Linked DNA regions of Pseudovibrio sp. M1P-2-3. The protein of the gene in region 2 binds, or shares a complex with, the protein of the main gene of each other region. Links are inferred from orthologs where the notes say so. Each region holds a gene or a part of one and is shown on either strand. Other genes may lie near its edges.

What was found.
Region 1: the proteins of mfd (region 2) and uvrA are in contact, whole or in part, in a crystal structure (PDB 4DFC), measured with the Escherichia coli proteins. The link is inferred for Pseudovibrio sp. M1P-2-3 from one-to-one orthologs.

Annotation. Positions count from the first base shown.
Region 1 is NZ_JARRCW010000001.1:1,772,608-1,783,535, forward strand. Bases 4,944-8,431 are described here. They hold uvrA (excinuclease ABC subunit UvrA), read right to left. Parts: upstream 8,078-8,431; coding sequence 5,144-8,077; downstream 4,944-5,143. Also shown: P6574_RS08085 (nitrate reductase), read left to right, coding at 1-1,857; P6574_RS08090 (NAD-dependent succinate-semialdehyde dehydrogenase), read right to left, coding at 1,961-3,421; P6574_RS08095 (hypothetical protein), read right to left, coding at 3,658-4,632; P6574_RS08105 (single-stranded DNA-binding protein), read left to right, coding at 8,440-8,994; P6574_RS08110 (lactoylglutathione lyase), read right to left, coding at 9,125-9,565; P6574_RS08115 (cold-shock protein), read left to right, coding at 9,979-10,557; P6574_RS08120 (DUF192 domain-containing protein), read left to right, coding at 10,586-10,928. UniProt on the Escherichia coli protein: The UvrABC repair system catalyzes the recognition and processing of DNA lesions. UvrA is an ATPase and a DNA-binding protein. A damage recognition complex composed of 2 UvrA and 2 UvrB subunits scans DNA for abnormalities.
Region 2 is NZ_JARRCW010000001.1:2,662,674-2,674,137, forward strand. The notes cover bases 4,570-8,593. They hold mfd (transcription-repair coupling factor), read right to left. Parts: upstream 8,271-8,593; coding sequence 4,770-8,270; downstream 4,570-4,769. Other genes in these bases: P6574_RS11560 (FtsB family cell division protein), read right to left, coding at 4,570-4,585; P6574_RS11570 (FAD assembly factor SdhE), read right to left, coding at 8,296-8,593. In the rest of the region: P6574_RS11540 (glycosyltransferase family 17 protein), read right to left, coding at 1-234; P6574_RS11545 (pyruvate dehydrogenase complex dihydrolipoamide acetyltransferase), read right to left, coding at 339-1,655; P6574_RS11550 (pyruvate dehydrogenase complex E1 component subunit beta), read right to left, coding at 1,672-3,054; pdhA (pyruvate dehydrogenase (acetyl-transferring) E1 component subunit alpha), read right to left, coding at 3,073-4,056; more of P6574_RS11560, read right to left, coding at 4,313-4,569; more of P6574_RS11570, read right to left, coding at 8,594-8,601; ATP-dependent DNA helicase RecG, read left to right, coding at 8,765-10,867; P6574_RS11580 (DUF502 domain-containing protein), read right to left, coding at 10,892-11,464. UniProt on the Escherichia coli protein: Couples transcription and DNA repair by recognizing RNA polymerase (RNAP) stalled at DNA lesions. Mediates ATP-dependent release of RNAP and its truncated transcript from the DNA, and recruitment of nucleotide excision repair machinery to the damaged site.

The DNA.
Region 1 (10,928 bases), 890 kb from region 2 along the record:
TTTTACAAACTCTTTGCCCGTACAGAGAAAGTTGTCACGCTTTATTCGCAGGGGGTGAACCAGTCCTCAAGCGGCACTGCTAAAGTGGGCGCGATTTTAAATTGCCATCTTGCCACCGGGCGCATTGGCCGCGTTGGAATGGGGCCGTTTTCACTCACTGGACAACCCAATGCCATGGGCGGACGGGAGGTGGGGGCACTGGCCAATATGCTTGCAGCGCACATGTCTATTGAGGACGAGAGCCACCGACAAACGGTCAGTGATTTTTGGGAAACCGACCGGCTGGCCTTCGAAACCGGCCTGAAAGCGGTAGAGATGTTTGATGCGGTTGCCTCTGGTGAAATCAAGGCAATCTGGATCATGGCCACCAGCCCCGTGGACAGTATGCCCAATGGGGATCTGGTTGAGACTGCTTTGAAAAACTGCGAGTTTGTCGTGACCTCTGATATTCTGGGGGATACTGACACGCTCCGCCATGCCCATGTGGCACTGCCCTCACTGGGGTGGGGAGAAAAAAGCGGGACGGTCACCAATTCGGAGCGGAGAATATCCCGCCAACGTGCATTTCTCAGCGAGCCAGAAGAGGCAAGGGCAGATTGGTGGCAACTGGCCCAAGTTGGACAGCGCATGGGGTTTGAAGATGCATTTTCCTTTGATAATCCAGTCCAGATTTTCCGCGAACATGCTGCGCTTTCCGGCTACCAGAATAATGGTGAACGGGATTTTGATATCAGCGCCTACGACGATGTGAGTGAGGGTGCCTATGAGGCATTGACGCCATTTCAGTGGCCCCGCACGCGCGAGCCTGCGAGAAATAAAGAGCGTTTTTTTTCTGATGGCGGATTTTTCCATAAAAACGGCAGGGCACGTTTTGTTCAAATTGAGCCACAGACTCTAGGGGAGGCAACTCATAATTATGCATTCACGTTAAATACGGGGCGTATCCGCGATCAGTGGCATACCATGACACGTACCGGAAAATCGGCCCGACTGTCCGCCCATCTTGGGGAGCCTTTCGCAGAAATTCATCCTGAAGATGCACTGGCTCTCGGGATACGGCATGCAAACCTTGTGGAAGTGAGTAACGGGCTGGGAAAAATTCTTGTGCGTGCGCTTATCACCTCTCGTCAGAGCAAGGGAGAAGTTTTTGTTCCCATGCATTGGAGTGATCAGTTTGCGTCCAATGCGCGTGTGGACCGTTTGGTGCCGCCTAAAACGGATGGAACCTCCGGCCAGCCTGCATTTAAAAACGTGGGAGTGAAGCTCAGACCTTATGTGGGTGCGCTCTATGGTTTTGTGGTGAGCAGAAAGAAACCAGAGCTAATTGATCTGGATTACTGGGTGGTTTCCAGATGTGAAGGCGGGTGGAGTGCCGAGTTTGCCCATACGCATCGGCCAGCCAATATCACTGAGCGCCTTCAAGACCTGTTTAAAGACAGCGCCCCAAATCAAAGCGGGGCGAGGCCCGAGCTGGTGTCGATGGTCAATGACGGATCTGGCCTTGCAACGCATGCAGGATTTCAGGAAGAAACCCTGTTAGGTGCCGCATTTATGGCGGACCGTCCTGTCGGGGTTTCGCGCGGTTGGGCGAGGGGGCTTCTTGGCTTTCGTTTCCACAACTCAATGTCCCGCCACGGAGTTTTGGCGGGGTTGCCTTCAAATGGAAGTGTGGAGCCCGGTGCGTTGATTTGTTCTTGCATGAATGTTGGAGTGAACCAGATAGCTCTGGCAATTGAACAAGGAGCCTCCAGCTTGGACCAAGTTGCAGCCGCTACAAATGCAGGAACTGGCTGTGGGTCTTGCCGCGGAGATATTCTGCGGATTATCGAGGATTTACAAGTGGTTGCAGCTCAATGATGCCTGTAATAGCTACCAGTGTTTTAACACCCCCAACTTGAAAGGGGCTTATCAGCCCCTTTACTTTTTTCAAAGAACGGGTTCCCTCATCAGGAAGTGCACTCTAGAGCCCGCCCATGCAAACGTACTTCAATTCCTGAAAATCCTCTAAGCCAAACGATGAGCCTTCGCGGCCAAGACCGGATTGCTTGACACCGCCAAAAGGAGCTTCAGCCGCCGAAATTATACCGGTATTGACGCCGACGATGCCGTACTCAAGTGCCTCTGAAACACGCCACACACGGGCAAGATCTCGGGAATAGAAGTAGGAAGCCAGACCGAACTCGGTGTCGTTGGATTGCTCAACCACATCCTCCTCGTCTTCGAACTTGAAGAGCGGGGCAATTGGACCAAAGGTTTCTTCACGAGCGACCTTCATGGACTTTGTAACGCCGGTCAAAATGGTTGGTTCGAAATAGGTGCCACCGAGTGCGTGGCGATTTCCACCCATTGTAACTTCTGCGCCCTTGGACAGTGCATCTGCGATATGCTCTTCCACTTTACCCACGGCAGCATCATCAATCAACGGACCAAAGGTTACCCCCTCTTCAAAGCCACCACCGGTTTTCAGGAGTTTTAATTTTTCGGAGAGCATGCTGGCAAACTGTTCGTAAACGCCGCTTTGCACATAAATCCGGTTTGCGCAGACACATGTCTGCCCATTATTGCGGTATTTGGCAATTAAAGCCCCTTCTACTGCTGCTTCCAGATCCGCATCATCAAACACGATAAAGGGGGCATTTCCTCCAAGCTCTAGTCCCAGTTTCTTGATGGTTGGCGCACACTGACCATAAAGAAGAGCTCCGATTTGAGTTGAGCCTGTGAAGGTAAGCTTGCGCACAATTGAGCTTGATGTCATCACGCCGCCGATTTGGCTGGCTGAACCGGTGACAATGGAAAACAGTCCCTTTGGAATTCCGGCCTCTTCTGCAAGCACTGCTAGAGCGATGGCGGAGAAGGGGGTTTGTGCGGCAGGTTTTAAAACAATGGCACAGCCAGCTGCCAGCGCAGGGGCCACCTTGCGGGTGATCATCGCATTTGGAAAGTTCCAGGGGGTTATGGCGGCAACAACCCCTATGGGCTGCTTGAGAATAACAATGCGCTGACTGGTGTTGTGGGTTGGAACAATCGCTCCATCCGATCTGCGGCACTCCTCGGCAAACCAGCGGATGAACGAGGCTCCATAGGCGATTTCCCCACGGGATTCAGCCAGCGGCTTACCTTGCTCACTGGTGAGGATGATTGCCAGATCCTCTTGATTTTCCATAATAAGATCGTGCCAGCGCATTAAAATATCCGCGCGCTCGCGTGCCAGTTTCGCAGCCCATGGTTTTTGGGCTTCTTGTGCGGCTTCCAAAGCCCCTTGAGTTTGTTCCGCAGTAATTTTGGGAACAAGACCGATTTGCTTTTGTGAGGCAGGGTCGGTGACTTTAATGGCGTTTTCCGGATCAACATCGATCCACTGGCCCGCGACATAGGCCGATTGGCGAAACAAACTGTTGTTTGCGAGTGTTTTTTCTAGCAACTTCTGCTCCTGTCATCCATAGGCCTAACAGCTCAGGGTGAGTGATCGCGGCCAATGCAAATCACTGTTAGTTTTCTTGGTATTTCTTCAGGTATCAAGAGGTTAGTTTGAACTTGCGGCGGTAAACAACCTCTCCTTGTTCAGCAGAATACTGGAAACTGCCATTTACGGGTACTCTGAAAGGAATTCTGGTGAAGACTTCATTCCCATTTGTCAGAGTATAAGAGCACAGAGCACTAGCGGGGGGCAGGTGCACTTTTGTTTCTATCGGAAATGGCAATTATAACAGTTCCTAGTCCAACAATCAGGCCGCCCACGAGGGGAACCCATGAAATTGGTTTACGAAATGTAAAACCCATCCATTCAATTAGTATTTCAACGGGGAACGAGATGAGTGCATAGGATACATAAAAGAGCGTGAAATTGCTGGTCCCTACCATCTGAACAGATTTGAGCGAAAAGAACAGAGTTGGCCCGATAATGAAAATTCCAAGCAGTGCACTGTAAAGCCAGAACCTCCAGTTCTCAAGTGAGGCCATGACGCGGGAATGGTGAGGCAGGTGGATATAGACATTCCATAGGGTTTGATCGATGATCACGATGAGGAAAATGATAAGTGTCAGGAAGACAGCAGACACTGACATAATTACGCCCGTGAGCAGCATTCCTTCTCTCAAAGTTGAAGTTTGATTGGCCGGATGTAGCTCAATTGTGAGGGTAGCGGCAAGGTTGAATACAACGGACAGGAAAATCAGGAAAAGTCCAAAATTCCATTTACCTGAAGTGGTTGCATAAAGGACTACGACCATACCTATAAGAACGATGAGATATCCTAAGGCGGAACGTCCACGGGGCAACGTGGCATACCTCATGTAGTTTAGCAAAGGTAGCAAAAGAACGATTAGAAGACTTGAAAAATTTACGTCGGTCGCATTCATGTGTGAAAGGGCAGCTTGAAAAAGGGACAGTGTGCACACGCGTAAAAAACCATATAGCCAAGTGTGAATGGAGCCAATTCCTTCAAGGGACATGCCCCTGCGATAGGAAAAGACAATCATGGAAATGCCGCCCAATGCCATGGTTGCGGCGGAGAAAATCCACGGTCCCAATGCGGAGTTCGCAAAAATCACTTTGTTGGTAAGGTAGAATACAACCCAAAGAAAATAGGTGAATAGGGTGACGAGGGCACCTTGAAGGGTGAGTTCTTTCACAGGTCTATTCCTAGGGTCTTACTGAGGATTTAGAGCGTATTATTATTGGAGCATACCTTTGTGTTTTTCAGGAGGTAGGCCGGAACCAGCCTCAAGCACAGAAGAGATATGTGAGGGGGCCGTTCCTGTTAGTGTCCACCTGTTACTGTGCATCTCTTTTATTTGGGAATGCTTAATGTTGGGGCATAGGCGCCGGTCAGGCTTCCGCCCTATGAAGTTAGCAGGGATAGAAGACAGCCGTGCGGTCAGGTGAAGATTGAGGCAAGGGCAGGGAGGATGAGGAATTTGAGCTTAAAGCAATGAGACTTTTCGTGGAAACGCCTCATTGCTTCAAATTGTGTTTTATGCGGATCTTTTTCCGAAAACCAGTGCCCACTTTTTGGAGATACGCTTAATGGAAGTACCTCACGCCTTTACCTAATGGCTTACGTGCTCGTCCTGCGAAGAGCGATACCTATGCTTTGCGGGTATGTGAGAAAAGCCCCGATCAGAAATCAGGGCTTTCGTTTTGTTATTCAGCTGCTGTCAGTCTATGTGCGTGTTTGTGTTCCAAAATGCCTTTCAAGAACTGGCCCGTATAGCTTTCCGGTACCTTGATCACGTCTTCCGGGCGGCCTTTGGCGACAACGGTTCCGCCACCATCTCCCCCTTCCGGTCCCATATCCACCAGCCAATCAGCGGTTTTGATCACTTCCAGATTGTGCTCAATCACCAGAACCGTGTTGCCCTGATCCACCAGCTCATGGAGAACTTCCAGAAGCTTGGCCACATCGTGGTAGTGGAGGCCGGTTGTGGGTTCATCAAGAATATAGAGTGTTCGGCCCGTTGAACGTTTTGATAGCTCTTTTGCCAGCTTAACTCGCTGCGCCTCACCGCCTGACAGGGTTGTAGCTTGCTGTCCAACCTTGATGTAGCCAAGGCCCACCCGTGCCAGCGTCTCCATTTTATCGCGGATATTGGGAACGGCAGAAAAGAATTCGGCGGCCTCTTCCACGGTCATATCCAGCACATCGGCTATGGACTTGCCCTTGAACTGGACCTCCAGAGTTTCCCGGTTATAGCGCTTTCCCTGACATACATCACAGGTCACATAAACATCGGGCAGAAAGTGCATCTCGATCTTGATAACACCATCACCCTGACAGGCCTCGCAACGGCCGCCTTTCACGTTGAATGAAAACCGCCCCGGTGCGTAGCCACGGGTTTTGGCCTCCGGCATGCCGGCAAACCATTCGCGAATGGGTGTGAAAGCACCTGTATATGTTGCGGGGTTAGAACGGGGGGTTCGGCCAATAGGGGATTGGTCGATATCAATCACCTTGTCCAGATGCTCCAGTCCTTCAATTTTGTCATGAGGGGCTGGATTGTCTCGTGCACCGTTTAGATGACGAGCGGCGGACTTGTAAACAGTATCAATGAGGAACGTGGATTTTCCGCCGCCCGATACTCCTGTGACGCAAGTGAACGTTCCTAGAGGCAGTTCGGTAGTGACAGACTTCAGGTTATTGGCCCGCGCACCAATGACTTTGAGAGACCGCTTTTTATCAACTTTGCGCCGTTTGGCGGGAATTGGAATTTCCATTTTGCCAGAAATATACTGGCCCGTTAGGGACGCCGGGTCTGCAATGATCTGTTCGGGGCTGCCGCGAGAGACAATCTGTCCCCCGTGAACACCGGCCCCCGGTCCCACGTCAAGTACATAGTCAGCTGCCAGAATGGCATCTTCGTCATGCTCCACCACAATCACGGTGTTTCCAAGGTCGCGCAGGTGTTTGAGGGTTTCAAGCAGACGCTCATTGTCCCGTTGGTGAAGGCCGATGGAGGGCTCGTCCAGTACGTAAAGAACGCCTGTCAGGCCCGAACCGATTTGTGAGGCAAGGCGGATACGCTGGCTTTCACCACCGGAAAGGGTTCCGGAGGAGCGGGACATGGACAGGTATTCAAGCCCCACATCGTTGAGGAACTTCAGGCGCTCGCGAATTTCCTTGAGGATGCGGTAGGCAATTTCCTTCTGCTTTTCAGAAAGGTCTGTCTCGATGGTGCTGAACCACTCCAAAGCCTGCCGAATGGAAAGGGTGGTTATCTCGCCAATGTGCTGGCCGTCGATTTTAACGGCAAGAGCCTCCGGTTTCAGCCTGTATCCTGAACAGGCTTCACAGGCGTGGTCTGACTGGAACCTTGAAAGTTCATCGCGCACCCACTGCGAATCGGTCTCGCGCCAGCGTCGCTCGATATTGCCGATAACCCCTTCAAAAGTTTTCTCGGTTTTATAAGAGCGGTTTCCGTCATTGTATTCAAACTGGACTTTTGTGCGGCCCGTTCCAAACAGAAGGGCTTTCTTGAATTTTTCGGGAAGATCGCGCCATGGCATAGTCATGGACACGTCATAGTGGTTGGCCAGCGCTTCCAGAGTTTGATTGTAATAGGGCGAGGTTGAACCGGTTTTTGCCCACGGTACAACGGCACCGCCGCGCAGGGTGAGGGTTTGGTCCGGAACTACAAGGTCCGGTTCAAAAGCCAGTTTGGTGCCAAGGCCATCACATGTGGGGCAGGCACCGAAAGGGTTGTTGAACGAGAACAGGCGCGGTTCCACTTCCGCAATAGTGAAACCGGAGACCGGGCAGGCAAACTTTTCCGAAAATGTTATTTTTTCAGGAGTATCTGCGCCCTCTTTTAAATCGGCATATTCTGCAACGGCAATTCCCTCAGCCAGTTGCAGGGCGGTTTCGAGAGAATCTGCAAGGCGGCCCGCAATGTCCGAACGAATAACGATACGGTCAACAACCACATCAATATCGTGCTTGAATTTTTTGTCGAGGACAGGCGCATCTGCGATTTCATAGAAGGTTCCATCAATCTTGACGCGCTGGAACCCCTTTTTCATAAGCTCGGCCAGCTCTTTACGGTATTCTCCCTTGCGCCCGCGCACAATAGGGGCAAGCAGGTAGAGCCGGGTGCCTTCTTCCAGATCCAGCAGGCGGTCAACCATCTGGCTGACAGTCTGGCTTTCGATGGGAAGACCTGTTGCAGGCGAGTAGGGAATTCCCACACGGGCAAACAACAGGCGCATATAGTCGTAGATCTCGGTCACCGTACCAACAGTAGAGCGCGGGTTTTTTGATGTGGTTTTCTGTTCAATAGAAATGGCCGGAGACAGGCCGTCGATCTGGTCTACATCTGGCTTCTGCATCATTTCAAGGAATTGGCGGGCGTAAGCGCTCAGGCTTTCCACGTAGCGGCGCTGCCCCTCGGCATAAATCGTATCAAAAGCCAGTGAGGATTTGCCTGATCCGGACAGTCCAGTGATGACGATGAGCTGGTCTCTTGGCAAGTCCACATCGACATTCTTCAAATTATGTTCGCGTGCGCCGCGTACCGAGATCGTCTTCAAAGTTTCACGGGGCGCAGAGCTTTGGAGATTGGGGGCATCAGATGCCTTGGTCATCCGGAATTTCCTTGATTGAGGCAGTCATTCAACACAGGCGTAAGCCACTTTACGGGAAAGGGGCAGGCTGTGAATGCTATGTGAGTCTAAAACCATCTGGAACATATATGGAACATGTTCCGCATTGCAAGCGTAAATAAATGGATTTGCAAGTCCGGAAGTTCTCAGGGTATCGGAAAAGATGTATTGAGAACAAAAAAAGAACATTGTAGGGTGGAACTCGTGCGACCCACTCTCTTATGTGGACAAGATTTGCTCAAAGCGGACGGTGATTTGCCTGTATGCTCCACAATGTTTAGGTTGCCTTTAGTTTTTTAAAGAAGACGTCGAGAGGCGGCCTTCTCACTTCCTAGGAGTTCACGATGGCGGGTAGCGTCAATAAGGTAATATTAGTCGGTAATTTGGGCGCCGACCCCGAAGTTCGCAGAACACAGGACGGCCGTCCGATCGTGAATCTGCGTATTGCAACTTCAGAGAGCTGGAGAGACCGTAACTCAGGTGAACGCCGTGAGCGGACGGAATGGCACCGTGTTGTTGTGTTCAACGAAGGGATTGCAAAGGTTGCCGAGCAATACCTGCGCAAAGGCTCCAAGGTCTATCTGGAAGGGCAGCTTCAAACACGTAAGTGGCAAGACCAGTCCGGTCAGGACAAGTACTCAACAGAGATCGTCTTACAGGGCTTCAACTCCACTTTGACCATGCTGGATGGCCGTAGTGAAGGCGGCACTGCTGGCGGTGGCGGCGGCTTTGGCGGTGGCCAGTCTGGTGGCGACTTCGGCGGTGGTCAGTCTTCCGGCGGCTTTGGCGGCGGTAGTCAAGGCGGCGGTGGCAACTTTGGCGGCGGTAACCAAGGCGGTGGCGGTGCTCCAAGTGGCGGCGGCTTCGGCGGCGGCATGGACGACGAAATTCCGTTCTAGAGAGTATCTTTTTAGTGTGAATTCCGGTTTGATGTATCGGATTGAGAGCACTGCCCTTTTGTAAAGGGCAGTGCTTTTTCTTGTCTTTATATGTGCTTGCCCGTTGGGAGGCAGGTTAATACGCCAACGCTTACCAGGTCCCTTGATTTTCCATGGAAGTCCATGGCTCCTGTTTGGGCAAAGCATTGCCTTTTTGAAGCAGTTCGATGGAAATTCCGTCTGGTGATTTGATAAAAGCCATACGCCCACAACGAGGCGGACGGTTGATGATCACGCCTTTTGACTGCAAATCACTGCAGACTTTGTAGATATCGTCTACCTCATAGGCCAGATGCCCGAAGTTGCGGCCTCCATGATAGTCCTCGCTGTCCCAGTTATATGTGAGCTCAAGAGCGGGGGCAGGCATTTCGTTGGCTGGCATGTCGTCACCGGGTGCTGCAAGGAAGACCAGCGTAAACCGTCCCGCTTCGTGTTCAACGCGGCGCACTTCATACAGTCCGAGTTTGTTGCAGTAAAAATCCAAAGAATCCTCCAGATCCTTTACACGGACCATCGTATGTAAAAAGCGCATATTAATTTTCCTCATGCCTATTTAAATGGCCCCCTGTTGGGGGGGGAGTTGCGACCTGTTGGTGTCACGTGAAGAGGTGCATCGTCACCTGCCAAAAGATAATATCCGTATATGTTGCATGCAGATGTACTGGGAAGCCAATAAATTGAAGCCCACTGATTGCACCCAGTTAAAAGATATTGGTTCGATTACCGTATTTAGTTGTATGATTTACATGATACATACTGGATATAGATATTTAATAGAGGGTAATCGTAAAAATGAGTCGGGGATGACTTAAGTTTTTTCTAATTTTACCCTGTAGCCCAACCTAGCCGATGCTATCCTTTTTTAACTGGAATCAACCAGAGGTGTGCGGCGTAAATCGCCTTTGGTCGAGACTTGATGCGGCGAGAGTATGTGAGGCTTATCCTATGGTCAAAACAACACCTGGGCTGGATTCTATCGATGTGCCGACGGATGAAGTATCCGTAGATGTTCTTGAGGTTGCTGGCACTATTAAATGGTTTGATATTGGAAAGGGATTCGGTTTTATCGAGCCAGAAAACGGAATGTCGGATGTTCTGCTTCATGTGACCTGTTTAAGGCGGGATGGATTTCAGACAGCCTATGAAGGTGCACGTGTTGTTTGCGAAGTTTTAAACCGGCCTCGCGGCTTGCAGGCCATGCGCATACTCTCTATGGACGAAACTACCGCTACACACCCCTCTCAGCTTCCTCCCTCGCGAACGCATGTTCAAGTTATCCCTGAGGGAGATTTTGTTGAGGCCGAGGTTAAATGGTTCAACCGCGTTAAGGGATTCGGTTTTCTCGTTTTGGACGGGGAAGATGAGGATATCTTTATCCATATGGAAACCTTACGCCGCTATGGAATAACAGAGCTTCGCCCCAAGCAAAAAGTACTTGTTCGCTTTGGGAAGGGGCCAAAAGGAAAAATGGCTGCGGAAGTCAAACCGATTGGGAGCGGGAGCCATATTCCTGCATCCCATTAAGAGCGGGCTTCTGCTGTGTGCCAAAAAAATGGCTATGAAGATAATCGTGAAGTCCCTGTTGGTTTTGTGTCTGGCTTTTGTTTGTGTTCCCACACGCGCTGAGAAGACCCCTGAACTTGAGAAACTTGAAATTGAGACGGCACAAGGCACCATTGCCTTTCTTGTGGAAGTTGCCGCGACACCTGAGGCCCGCACACAGGGGCTGATGTTTAGGGAGCATATTCCCGCTGATCAGGGTATGCTTTTCGTATTCCCCAATTCCAGGGAACGAATTTTCTGGATGAAAAATACGCCCACGTCTTTAGATATCCTTTTTATCAATAAGCAAAAGAGGATTGTCTCTATCGCTCGTGATACCATTCCCTATTCAG
Region 2 (11,464 bases):
CCATGGATTATTTTTGCCCTCTGGAAAATCATCGACAATCACATGGGTGATTTTATCCTCGAACTGAGCAAACCTTTTTCTATTTCCCTCAAAGTAAAGGGGCTTATCTTTTCCTGTGAACGTTTTAGTGGCCTCCACCAAAACAAACTGATCAACATAGTCGTACAGTTCACCCAACCGAAGTTCCAGAACGTCCAGTTCATTGAAAAATGTAAACCCGTCAATAACTTTCATTATCCAATTCCTCAAAATAAAATCCTGAGGATCTTGAAGGGAAATGGCGGCCTAATAAATCCGCCATTTCCTTGAGGCTATGAAAGCTACGGGAGCCGTTAGCGTTAAACCAACATGCTCATTGGATGTTCAATAAACCGCTTGAAGGCCTGTAGAAGCTGCGCACCCAAAACGCCATCCACAGCTCTGTGGTCAGTAGACAATGTCACTGACATAACAGTACCAACAGAGATCTCATCTTTTTTGACAATAGGCTGCTTAATACCCGCACCAACGGCAAGAATGGTGGCATGCGGCGGGTTAATAACTGCCGAGAACTCTTTGATGCCAAACATTCCCAAGTTGGAAACAGCACTGGTGCCGCCCTGATATTCCAGCGGTTTCAACTTCCGTTCACGCGCACGCTTTGCAAGATCTTTCATTTCAAGAGAAATTGTAGAAAGTGTCTTTTCTTCAGCGCGGCGGATAATTGGCGTAATCAACCCACCATCAACAGAAACTGCGACACCGACATCAGAATGCTTGTGCATTAACATGCCGTTATCACTCCATGATGCATTGGCAGCTGGCACGGCCTTGAGGGCCAGCGCATGTGCCTTAATGATCATATCGTTAACGGAGAGCTTATACTTCGCGTTGCCTTCTTTATCGACAGGAGCCGATTTGTTAAGCTGAGAGCGCAGAGCCAGCAATTCGTCCAGCTGACATTCTACAGTTAGATAGAAGTGCGGGACTGTTTGCTTGGATTCTGTGAGACGCTTTGCAATCGTCTTACGCATCCCATCATGCGGGATCAGCTCATAGGAGCCTTCATCAAACAGCTTGAATATTTGCTCATCTGACTGGCCTTGCGGAGCTGCAGGAGCAACCGCAACAACCGGTGTCGGTGCAGGAGCTGTAGCCAGTTTAGTAGCGCCGGCAGCAAGAACTGCTTCAACATCTCTTTTCACCACGCGCCCTCGGGGGCCACTACCACTGACTTGAGCGATGTCCAACTCGTTTTGCTTTGCAATGCGCCGAGCCAGCGGTGAAGAAAATATTCGATCTTTTTGCTGAGGCTCTTGAGTGTTGCTAGATACTTGTACGGAGGCAGGAGTGTCCTCACCTTTAGCTTCAATCTGCGGCTGGGCAGGCTGAGCATCACTACTCATCATAGCATCTACGGCAGAAGCATCTTCTCCATCCTCTAGTAGGACAGCAATCAGCTCGTTCACCTTAACGGCTTCCGTTCCCTCAGCCACTAAAATCTTACCAACAACGCCATCATCAATAGATTCAACTTCCATGGTGGCCTTATCAGTTTCAATTTCCGCGATCACATCACCGGCAGAAACGTTATCACCTTCTTTAACCAACCACTTGGCCAGATTACCTTCTTCCATGGTCGGAGAAAGCGCTGGCATCAATATCTTAATCGCCATGATCGAGCCCTTCGCCTTATGCGGTGTATGTTACGGCTTTAACCGCATCAATGACTTCCTGAACATTTGGAAGTGCCAGCTTTTCAAGGTTTGCTGCGTATGGCATTGGAACATCCTTGCCAGTAATGCGAAGCACCGGAGCATCCAGCCAATCGAATGCCTGCTCCTGAACCTGATAGGCAATTTCGGAGGACACTGAACAGATCGGGAAAGCTTCCTCAACGGTCACAAGGCGCCCTGTTTTTCTAACAGAGGTCAGGATAGTTTCCATATCCAGTGGGCGAATTGTACGAAGATCAATCAATTCAGCAGAGATGCCCATCTGCGCCAGTTCTTCAACAGCTTTGAGCGCATATGTCATTCCGATGCTCCATGATACAATGGTCACATCCGTTCCTTCGCGAACGACCTTCGCCTTACCAATAGGCAGTACGTAGTCATCCAGCTTAGGCACATCAAAGCTGTGGCCGTAAAGCAACTCGTTTTCAAGGAAGATAACAGGATTGGGATCCCGGATTGCCGCCTTGAGAAGGCCTTTAGCATCTGCCGCAGAATAAGGCTGAACAACTTTCAAGCCCGGAATGCTTGCATACCATGCGGCATAATCTTGAGAGTGCTGCGCACCGACACGAGCAGCTGCACCATTGGCACCACGAAACACCATTGGTGCGCCCATTTGACCGCCGGACATGTAGAGAGTTTTGGCTGCGGAGTTAATGATATGGTCAATTGCCTGCATGGCAAAATTGAAAGTCATATATTCCACAATAGGGCGGAGACCTGACATGGCTGCGCCAACAGCAAGGCCAGTAAACCCATGCTCTGTGATTGGCGTATCAATGACCCGCTTTTCACCGAACTCATCCAAAAGGCCCTGAGAAATTTTATATGCACCTTGGTACTGAGCGACTTCTTCACCCATAAGGAACACATTTTCATCACGGCGCATTTCTTCAGCCATGGCATCGCGAAGTGCTTCACGAACAGTCGTGGACACCATCTCTGTCCCCGCAGGGACCTCCGGATCACTCGGAACGATCACCTCCACAGGGGCTGCAACTGCAGGAACTGGCTGCGCTGGTTCAGAAACCTGCTCCGGCTGAGCTGCAGGAGTGTTAGGTTCCTCACGTTTACCATCCAGCGCGGAGGCGTCTTCACCTTCTTCCAACAAAACAGCAATTGGACTGTTGACCTTTACGCCTTCAGTTCCTTCGGCAACTAGAACTTTTCCGATAACACCCTCATCAACAGCTTCAACTTCCATTGTGGCCTTATCGGTTTCAATTTCTGCAATAACATCTCCAGCAGAGACACTATCACCTTCTTTTTTAACCCACTTAGAGAGGTTTCCCTCTTCCATTGTTGGTGAAAGAGCGGGCATCAAAATTTCTATCGGCATTGTTTTTGTACTCCGCCCTCAAAGTAGAATGTCAGTGTAAAGTTCGGATGGCTGAGGCTCAGGTGAGGCTTGGGCAAATTCGGCAGCAGCAGCAACAACAGCGCGCACTTCCTTATCAATTGCCTTCAACTCCTCCTCATCAGCCCACTTTTTCTCAAGAAGGCGAGCTCGAACTTGCTCTAGCGGATCATGCTCAGACCGCATTTTCTGCACTTCATCTTTTGAGCGGTATTTCGCGGGGTCGGACATGGAATGCCCGCGATAACGATAGGTTACCATTTCGAGAATGTAAGGACCATTTCCTTCTCGGCACCAATCCATTGCGTAGTCAGTTGCGGCTTTAACAGCACGAACATCCATGCCGTCAACTTGAACACCGGGAATACCAAACGATACACCGCGCTGAGACAGATCAGTTGTTGAAGAGGCCCGTTCTACACTGGTTCCCATGCCATACTTGTTATTTTCAATGATATAAATAACGGGCAGGTTCCAGAGTTTTGCCATATTGAAGCTTTCATAGACCTGCCCCTGGTTGGCAGCGCCATCACCAAAGAAAGTCAGAGATACCTGGCCGTTTTCTTTATATTTATTAGTGAATGCCAGACCTGTACCAATAGCTACCTGAGCGCCAACGATCCCATGACCTCCGTAGAACTCCTGCTCTTTGGAGAACATATGCATGGAACCGCCCTTACCTTTAGAAAGGCCGCCCTCACGTCCAGTCAATTCAGCCATAACGCCATCGGGGCACATACCACAAGCAAGCATGTGACCGTGATCACGGTAACTTGTTACCATTTGATCACCCTGCTTCTTGGCCATTTCAATGCCAACAACAACGGCTTCCTGCCCGATATAGAGGTGGCAAAAACCGCCAATCAACCCCATTCCGTAAAGCTGCCCAGCCTTTTCTTCAAAACGGCGGATGCGAAGCATTTCTCGATAGGCTTGCAGTTCTTCCTCTTTATTGAATTCGGAAATTGCAGGCGAATTTTTCATTGCACCGCGGGCTTTAGATGCGCTCTTTCGCGCTCCCGTAGACTTGGTTTGAGTTCCAGCCATGACCCTCGTCTCTCGTGACGTATAATTGAATTTTCAAAGCTAACACTAACGTCTAAACAGCACTTTTCCAAGCTCTCAAATTAGGGAGACAAAAAGAATAAACTATTGTATTTAAAAGATATTTTGTCATTAACTAATATTAAGTTAACTACTGATAGTAAACTAAAAACTGGTTAACTCACTTATCTGGAGCTTATCGACGAAAAATTGCGACCTCGTCACTGTGCACCAAATTCAGTGCAGCACGGGCACGCTCATCCACCATATCAGGATGAAGGTTGTGGGGCATGAGAAGCATAACCCTTCGTTCGAGAACGATCCTATCCTCGCTAAGCTCTGACAGCTGCGTCTCCAGTTCCCGAACCTGTCGCTCAATAAGAGCTTTGCCAACTATTCCCAATTCACCATTCAGCGCATGGTACCCAAAGTACCCTAAAAGGCCAATCGCGAGGACCGGAACAAACAATCCCTTAATCTGTGATTGTTTTTTTTGACGCGTTGTAGCAACCACTGGACGAACCTACTCAAACTTACATGCCCATCAAACATTGGGAGTATGAAGATACAGCGTTAATGAATCATTTCTTTCACACGCTTCCTACCAAATTATATACTCATAATCTGCAGTGCGCCGCAGGCAGCCCACCAAATTATGACCCCGCATCAACCAGTGCGACAAGTTTTAGAAGAATTGCAGCGCAACCTTTAAGCCTGTCATTGGCTTCAGGCCAGTCCCTTGTTAGAGATATCTTCTGATCTGGACGAATTTTCGCAAGAAATCCCTGTTCTGCAATATAAGCTACAAGTCCAGCTGGGTTTGGAAATTCATTATCTTTAAATCCAATGACAACCCCTTTGGAACCCGCATCTATTTTTTCAACATTGGCACGGCGGCACAGCCCTTTAATGTAGACGATCTTCAGCAAGTGATTGACCTCAGAAGGAAGCTTCCCGAAGCGGTCAATCAACTCTGCCGCAAACCGGTCAATGTCGTTTGGTTCCGTTAAATCTGAAAGGCGACGGTAAAGGTCCAGCCGAAGTTGAAGATCCGGTATGTAGGCCTCAGGTATAAGAACAGCAGTACCTACCGAAATTTGAGGTGACCACTTTTCTTTTTCAAAAACTTCTCCTCCAGATTTCAGTTGAGCAACGGCCTCCTCCAGCATTTGCTGATAAAGTTCAAACCCAACCTCTTTCACATGCCCGGACTGCTCTTCCCCAAGCAAATTCCCTGCGCCGCGAATATCCAGATCGTGACTGGCGAGCTGAAATCCCGCTCCCAAATTCTCCAAGGACTGAAGCACCTTCAACCTTCGCTCTGCCGCTGATGTCAAAACCTTATTTGCAGGAACAGTAAACAGCGCATATGCCCGTGTCTTTGAGCGCCCAACCCTTCCTCTAATTTGATAGAGCTGAGCAAGGCCAAACATATCAGCGCGATGTACAATCAGCGTATTTGCATTTGGTATATCAAGCCCTGATTCAACAATCGTGGTTGACAAAAGCACATCATATTGCCCCTCATAAAAGGCATTCATAATGTCTTCAAGCTCGCCTGCCCCCATTTGCCCATGGGCCGTGGCAACCTTCACCTCAGGAACAGAGGTCTCAAGAAATTCCCGCATCCCGGCAAGGTCTGAAAGGCGCGGACAAACATAAAAACTCTGCCCACCACGGTAATGCTCCCTAAGAAGAGACTCACGAATCACCATTGCATCAAAAGGAGACACAAACGTCCGGACAGCCAATCGATCAACCGGAGGCGTTGCAATTAAGGAAAGCTCGCGAACACCTGTTAGGGCCAACTGGAGTGTTCGGGGTATGGGCGTTGCAGAGAGTGTTAGCACATGAACATCACTTTTCAGCTCCTTAAGGCGCTCCTTATGCTTCACCCCAAAGTGCTGCTCTTCATCAATTATCAAAAGCCCAAGATCACGAAACTCAATAGACTTGCCCAAGAGTGCATGCGTTCCAATAACCACATCCACAGAGCCGTCCGTTAGTCCCTTCTTGGTTTGGTTTAACTCCTTCGAGGGAACCAAACGGGAAGCCTGCCTGACGTTTATCGGGAGCCCCTTGAAACGCTCTGAAAAAGTTTTAAAATGCTGGCGGGAGAGTAGCGTCGTTGGAACAACAACAGCTACCTGCCTGCCTGACATTGCAGCTAGAAATGCCGCCCGCAAGGCCACTTCTGTTTTGCCAAACCCCACATCCCCACAAACGAGGCGATCCATAGGGCGACCAGAACTCAAGTCCTCGAATATGGCCTCTATAGCATTCAATTGGTCATCCGTTTCATCATAGACAAAACGGGCTGCAAACTCATCGTATGTTCCAGCTGGCACATCAATTGAAGGCGCGGAGCGCAGCTCCCTTTCTGCAGCTGTTTTGATGAGACCATCCGCAATTTCAAGAATGCGTTTTTTCATTCTCGCTTTGCGGGCCTGCCAGGCGCCACCACCCAGCTTGTCAAGTTGCGCTTCTTGGTCCTCCGACCCGTAACGGGTTAGGAGATCAATATTCTCAACTGGAAGGTAGAGTTTATCGCCCTTTGCATATTGTAATTCCAAGCAATCATGGGGTGCACCCATGGCTTCGATGGTTTTCAAACCAAGAAACCGGCCAATACCATGGTCTGCATGAACAACAAGATCACCTTCATGAAGGCTGGAGGCCTCTGTGAGTACGTTCGCACTTTTCGACTTGCGCCGTTTTTGGCGAACCATTCGATCGCCAAGAATGTCCTGCTCTCCAACAAAGGCGTAATCCCCGACTTCAAACCCTTGTTCAAGCCCAAGAATGACCAGTGCGCTCATTCCCTTTGGAAGCTGAACCAGTTCAGAGACATTCCCGGCATACCCAGTTCGATCCAGACCATGGTCAGATAGAATTTGGGCCAAACGCTCTCTGGTCCCCTCACTCCAGCAAGCAATGACCACAGTCTTACCTTCTGAGCGCAACTGCGCGGCATGATTGGTAAACGCCTCGAAAATATTTACATCCCCAGCTGATCGTTCAGCGGCAAAGTTGCGCCCCTGTTTTCCTCCGAAATCCTCTACAATTTGTCCAGTTCCTGGGGGAATGGAAAAAGGATTTAGGCGCGCTGTTGCCCTTTCGGCCAGCGTAACAGTCCACTCTTCCTGCGTTAAATATAAGCTTGCCGGTTTTATCGGCAGATAGGGAACACCGGATGCAAGTGCTTTGTTATTTAAGCCCTCTTCACGGGCTTCATAATGTTCATTTACTTGTTCCAACCGCTGTTTGGTCACATCATCGTCTGCCGAATCCAGCAAGACGGGGGTATCTCCAATATAATCAAAAAATGTTTCCACCTTCTCATGGAAAAGAGGTAGCCAGTGTTCCATTCCAGCGTAGCGCCGTCCCTCAGATATTGACTGGTAAAGTACGTCCTCCCTAGACGCTGCCCCGAATTGTGAAACATAGCGGCTGCGGAAGCGAGATATACTCTCCTTATCGAGTACGACTTCACTCATTGGTACCAAAGCCAAGCGCTTTTTTTGAGCAACTGTCATCTGGGTCGCAGTGTCGAATGTGCGGATAGATTCCAGCGTATCACCAAAGAAATCCAACCGGACCGGCTCTTCGCGCCCTGGCGCAAACAGATCCACTATCCCCCCTCGCACCGCATATTCGCCGGTTTCCCGCACTGTAGGCGTGCGTAAAAATCCATTTAGCTCCAGCCAACCAATAACACTTTTAAGTGGTACTCTGTTACCGGGAGCCAGAACACGAATATGCTCCGAAATCCACTTACGAACAGGCAGTTTTTGAAGGGCAGCGTTGACCGTTGTAAGAAGCACAACCGGCTTTTTAGATTTCATGCCTCTGGCGAGACGACCCAAAGTCATCAACCGCCTTGCGACCACACCTGCATGGGGCGACACCCGATCATATGGCAGACAGTCCCACGAAGGAAGCTGAACAACTTCAACATGAGGAGCAAAGAAGCTCACCCCCTCCGCAATGGCAGCCATCCGCGTTGCATCACGTGCAATAAATGTTAAAGCCAATCCCGTCTCTTTATGGCCTTCTATTGCTTTTGCAAGAGCATAAGCCTCAGCGCCATCTGGCACAGATGAGAAGACCATATTACCGCCATTATAGAGGGGGCTATTTTGCACTTGACGCATCCTTTACTCGGGATATTCTATCTACTTAAGCTGAAAACTTATTGTTCTGGTAATTCAGAATATCTTTGAAAAGCTGGGTATCACGTTCGGCTGGAACTGGCTTGGAGCCTACAAACCAAGCGAATAAATCCTGGTCATTGATTTGCAGCAATGTTTCGAGTTCACTCAGCCGTTCCTCGCTTAACCGTGAGATATGATCTTCAACATAACCGCCCAATAGAATATCCATTTCCTTCATACCGCGATGGGAACAACGGAAAATAATACGCTTGCGGCGATTATCCAGCTCATACAGCGCTGATGGTTCCTGTCTCTGTTCAATTGAGGCCATAACTTCAAATTCCTTTACTTTTGACAGTAATTTTGCTCAAAAAGGACTGGGGAGCACAGCCCGTATAAAGACACCTGTCAGTCATTTCCAATCTTTCGTTGCACAAAACAACAAGACATGCCACAGATCAAGTATCTGTTCACGTTATGGTCCGAAAAGATTTATGCGCCCAGCTCGGCTTGATCCGCTCTTTGCTCCTGTTACTCAACTCAACGGGATTGGTCCCAAGACTGCCAAAACCATTGGAAATCTGTTTGTTGCCAACTCTGAGCGAGAAGCTCGCATTGCTGATCTCCTGTTCCATATTCCAAACAATGTCATCGATCGCAGCTTGAGACCTAGCATCGCGGAAAGCCCAGAAGATACAATTGTGACCCTTCGCTTGCATATAGATGCACACCGCGCCCCGCCGCGTAATAGCCGGGCTCCCTATAAAGTTCTTGCCCATGACGACAGCAGTGAAATCGAAATTACCTTCTTTCATGCCCGACGGGATTATCTGGAGAAAATTCTTCCCGTTGGAGAGGTAAGACTGGTCTCTGGAAAGGTAGAGCGTTTCAATAATCGTACTCAAATGGTGCACCCTGACCACGTTGTTAGTGAAGCAGACAGCCATTCACTTCCCCTTATTGAACCTGTCTACCCAATGACCGCTGGTCTTTCTTCCAAGATGCTCCAAAAAGCAATGGTCACTGCTCTGGCTCTTATTCCTGACCTCGAAGAATGGCAGGACTCAGAGTTTGTGAAACGTCGCGGTTTTCCAAGCTTTAGAGAGGCGCTCCTGTCTTTGCATAAGCCGGAAACTCCTGAACAGCTTCTAGAAGACAGTCCAGAGCGGCAACGTCTGGCCTATGATGAGTTTCTCGCCAGCCAGCTTGCTCTGGCTCTGGTTCGTAACTCACTTCGGCACAAGGGTGGGGCTTCGAGAAAAGGGACGGGGCTGCTGCGTCAGAAAATTCTGACAGCCCTTCCCTTCTCTTTAACGAAAGGGCAAGAACAGGCTTTCTTGGAGATTTCAAAGGACTTGGGGGAGCCTGCGCGAATGCTACGCCTTCTTCAAGGAGATGTGGGGGCGGGGAAAACAATTGTTGGCTTGATGGCGATGGCGCAAGTCATCGAAGATGGTGCACAAGCTGCCTTAATGGCCCCAACAGACATTTTAGCAAGGCAGCATTTCGCCTCCATGGAACCGCTGTGCAAAGCTGCAGGAATACGCATCGCAGCTTTAAGCGGCAAAGATACAGCCAAGACGAAGCGGGAGATCAATCAAGCTCTTGAGCAAGGCGAGATTGACCTCATTGTGGGCACCCACGCCCTTTTCCAAAGTACAGTGAAATTTAAAAATATAGGTCTTGCGGTTGTCGATGAGCAGCATCGTTTCGGGGTTCATCAGCGTCTTGCATTATCTGCCAAGGGACCGGACGTTGATGTCCTTGTTATGACTGCAACCCCCATCCCCCGCACTTTGGTTCTATCATATTTTGGAGATATGGATGTCTCCCGCTTAACTGATAAACCAGTTGGCCGCCAACCCATTAAAACAGTCAGCGTCTCACTGGACAGACTTGGGGAAACCGTTGAAAGATTAAAATCGGCAATCGCAGCTGGACAGAAAGTCTATTGGGTATGCCCCTTGGTGGAAGATTCTGAGAAAGTAGATCTGGCGGCAGCGCAAGAAAGATTTACGGACCTTCAAAGTGCGTTTGGCGATGTGGTTGCCCTCGTTCATGGGCGACAAAGCGCCGAGGAAAAGCACGCTGCGATGGACGCCTTTAAAAAAGGCAGAGCCCGCTTGTTAGTCGCCACGACAGTCATTGAGGTGGGGGTTGATATTCCTGACGCAACCATAATTGTGATAGAACACGCTGAGCGCTTTGGCCTTGCACAACTACACCAGTTAAGGGGACGCGTAGGCAGAGGCAGCGCTGCCTCTACCTGCCTGCTTCTCTTTAAACCCCCTCTTAGTAAGACAGCCGCTGCAAGGCTCAATATTCTTCGTCAGACAAACGACGGGTTTCTTATTGCAGAAGAAGACCTGCGCCTACGTGGAGAGGGAGAGTTGCTCGGCACCCGACAATCCGGTTTGCCTGGTTTCAAAGTTGGAGATATTCAAATTCACGCGCAGTTAATGGAAACAGCGCGAGATGATGCAAAACTGATAGTAGCTAACGATCCCATGTTAAAATCACCGCGAGGAGAAGCCCTTCGCTCCCTCCTCTACCTATTTTCAAAAAATGAAGCTATGAAACTGCTGCAGGCTGGATAGAAACAGTTGCCCTCGAAAATCTGGTCAGTCTTTTTCAACAGCAGCAGCCGAACAGCAACCCTCAACTTCAGGATTTCTTGGCTCTTCTTGAGTATTGGCTGCTTTTCTTTTGCCAAACCCTTTGTATATGCCCGATTTTCTATCCGCTTCAATTAATTCTGGATAGTCAGGGCTGACCAGTCCCGCCGAAATAACCAGCTTTGCCGCATCCTCCACACTCATGGACAACTCCCTCACTTCATCTTTTGGAACAAAAAGTAAAAAGCCAGAGGTTGGATTTGGAGTTGTGGGCAAAAATACTGCCACGGTTTTCTCGCCACCTTCAAGTTTTGCGGCAACCTCTCCTTTGGTGTCCGCTGAAATGAAAACGATCGCCCACAATCCTTTTCTTGGATATTCAATCAAAGCCGCTTTTGTAAAACTCTCTCCACGCTCTTGTAGAACTGTCTCAAAGATTTGTTTCAATGCAGCGTATACATTTCTAACAAGAGGCATTCGTACGAGAATTCCCTCTCCCATACGGATAAAGCCGCGCCCTGCTATATTCGCAGTCAAAAAACCGATAATAGTGAGACCAATGAATGCAGCAATGAGTCC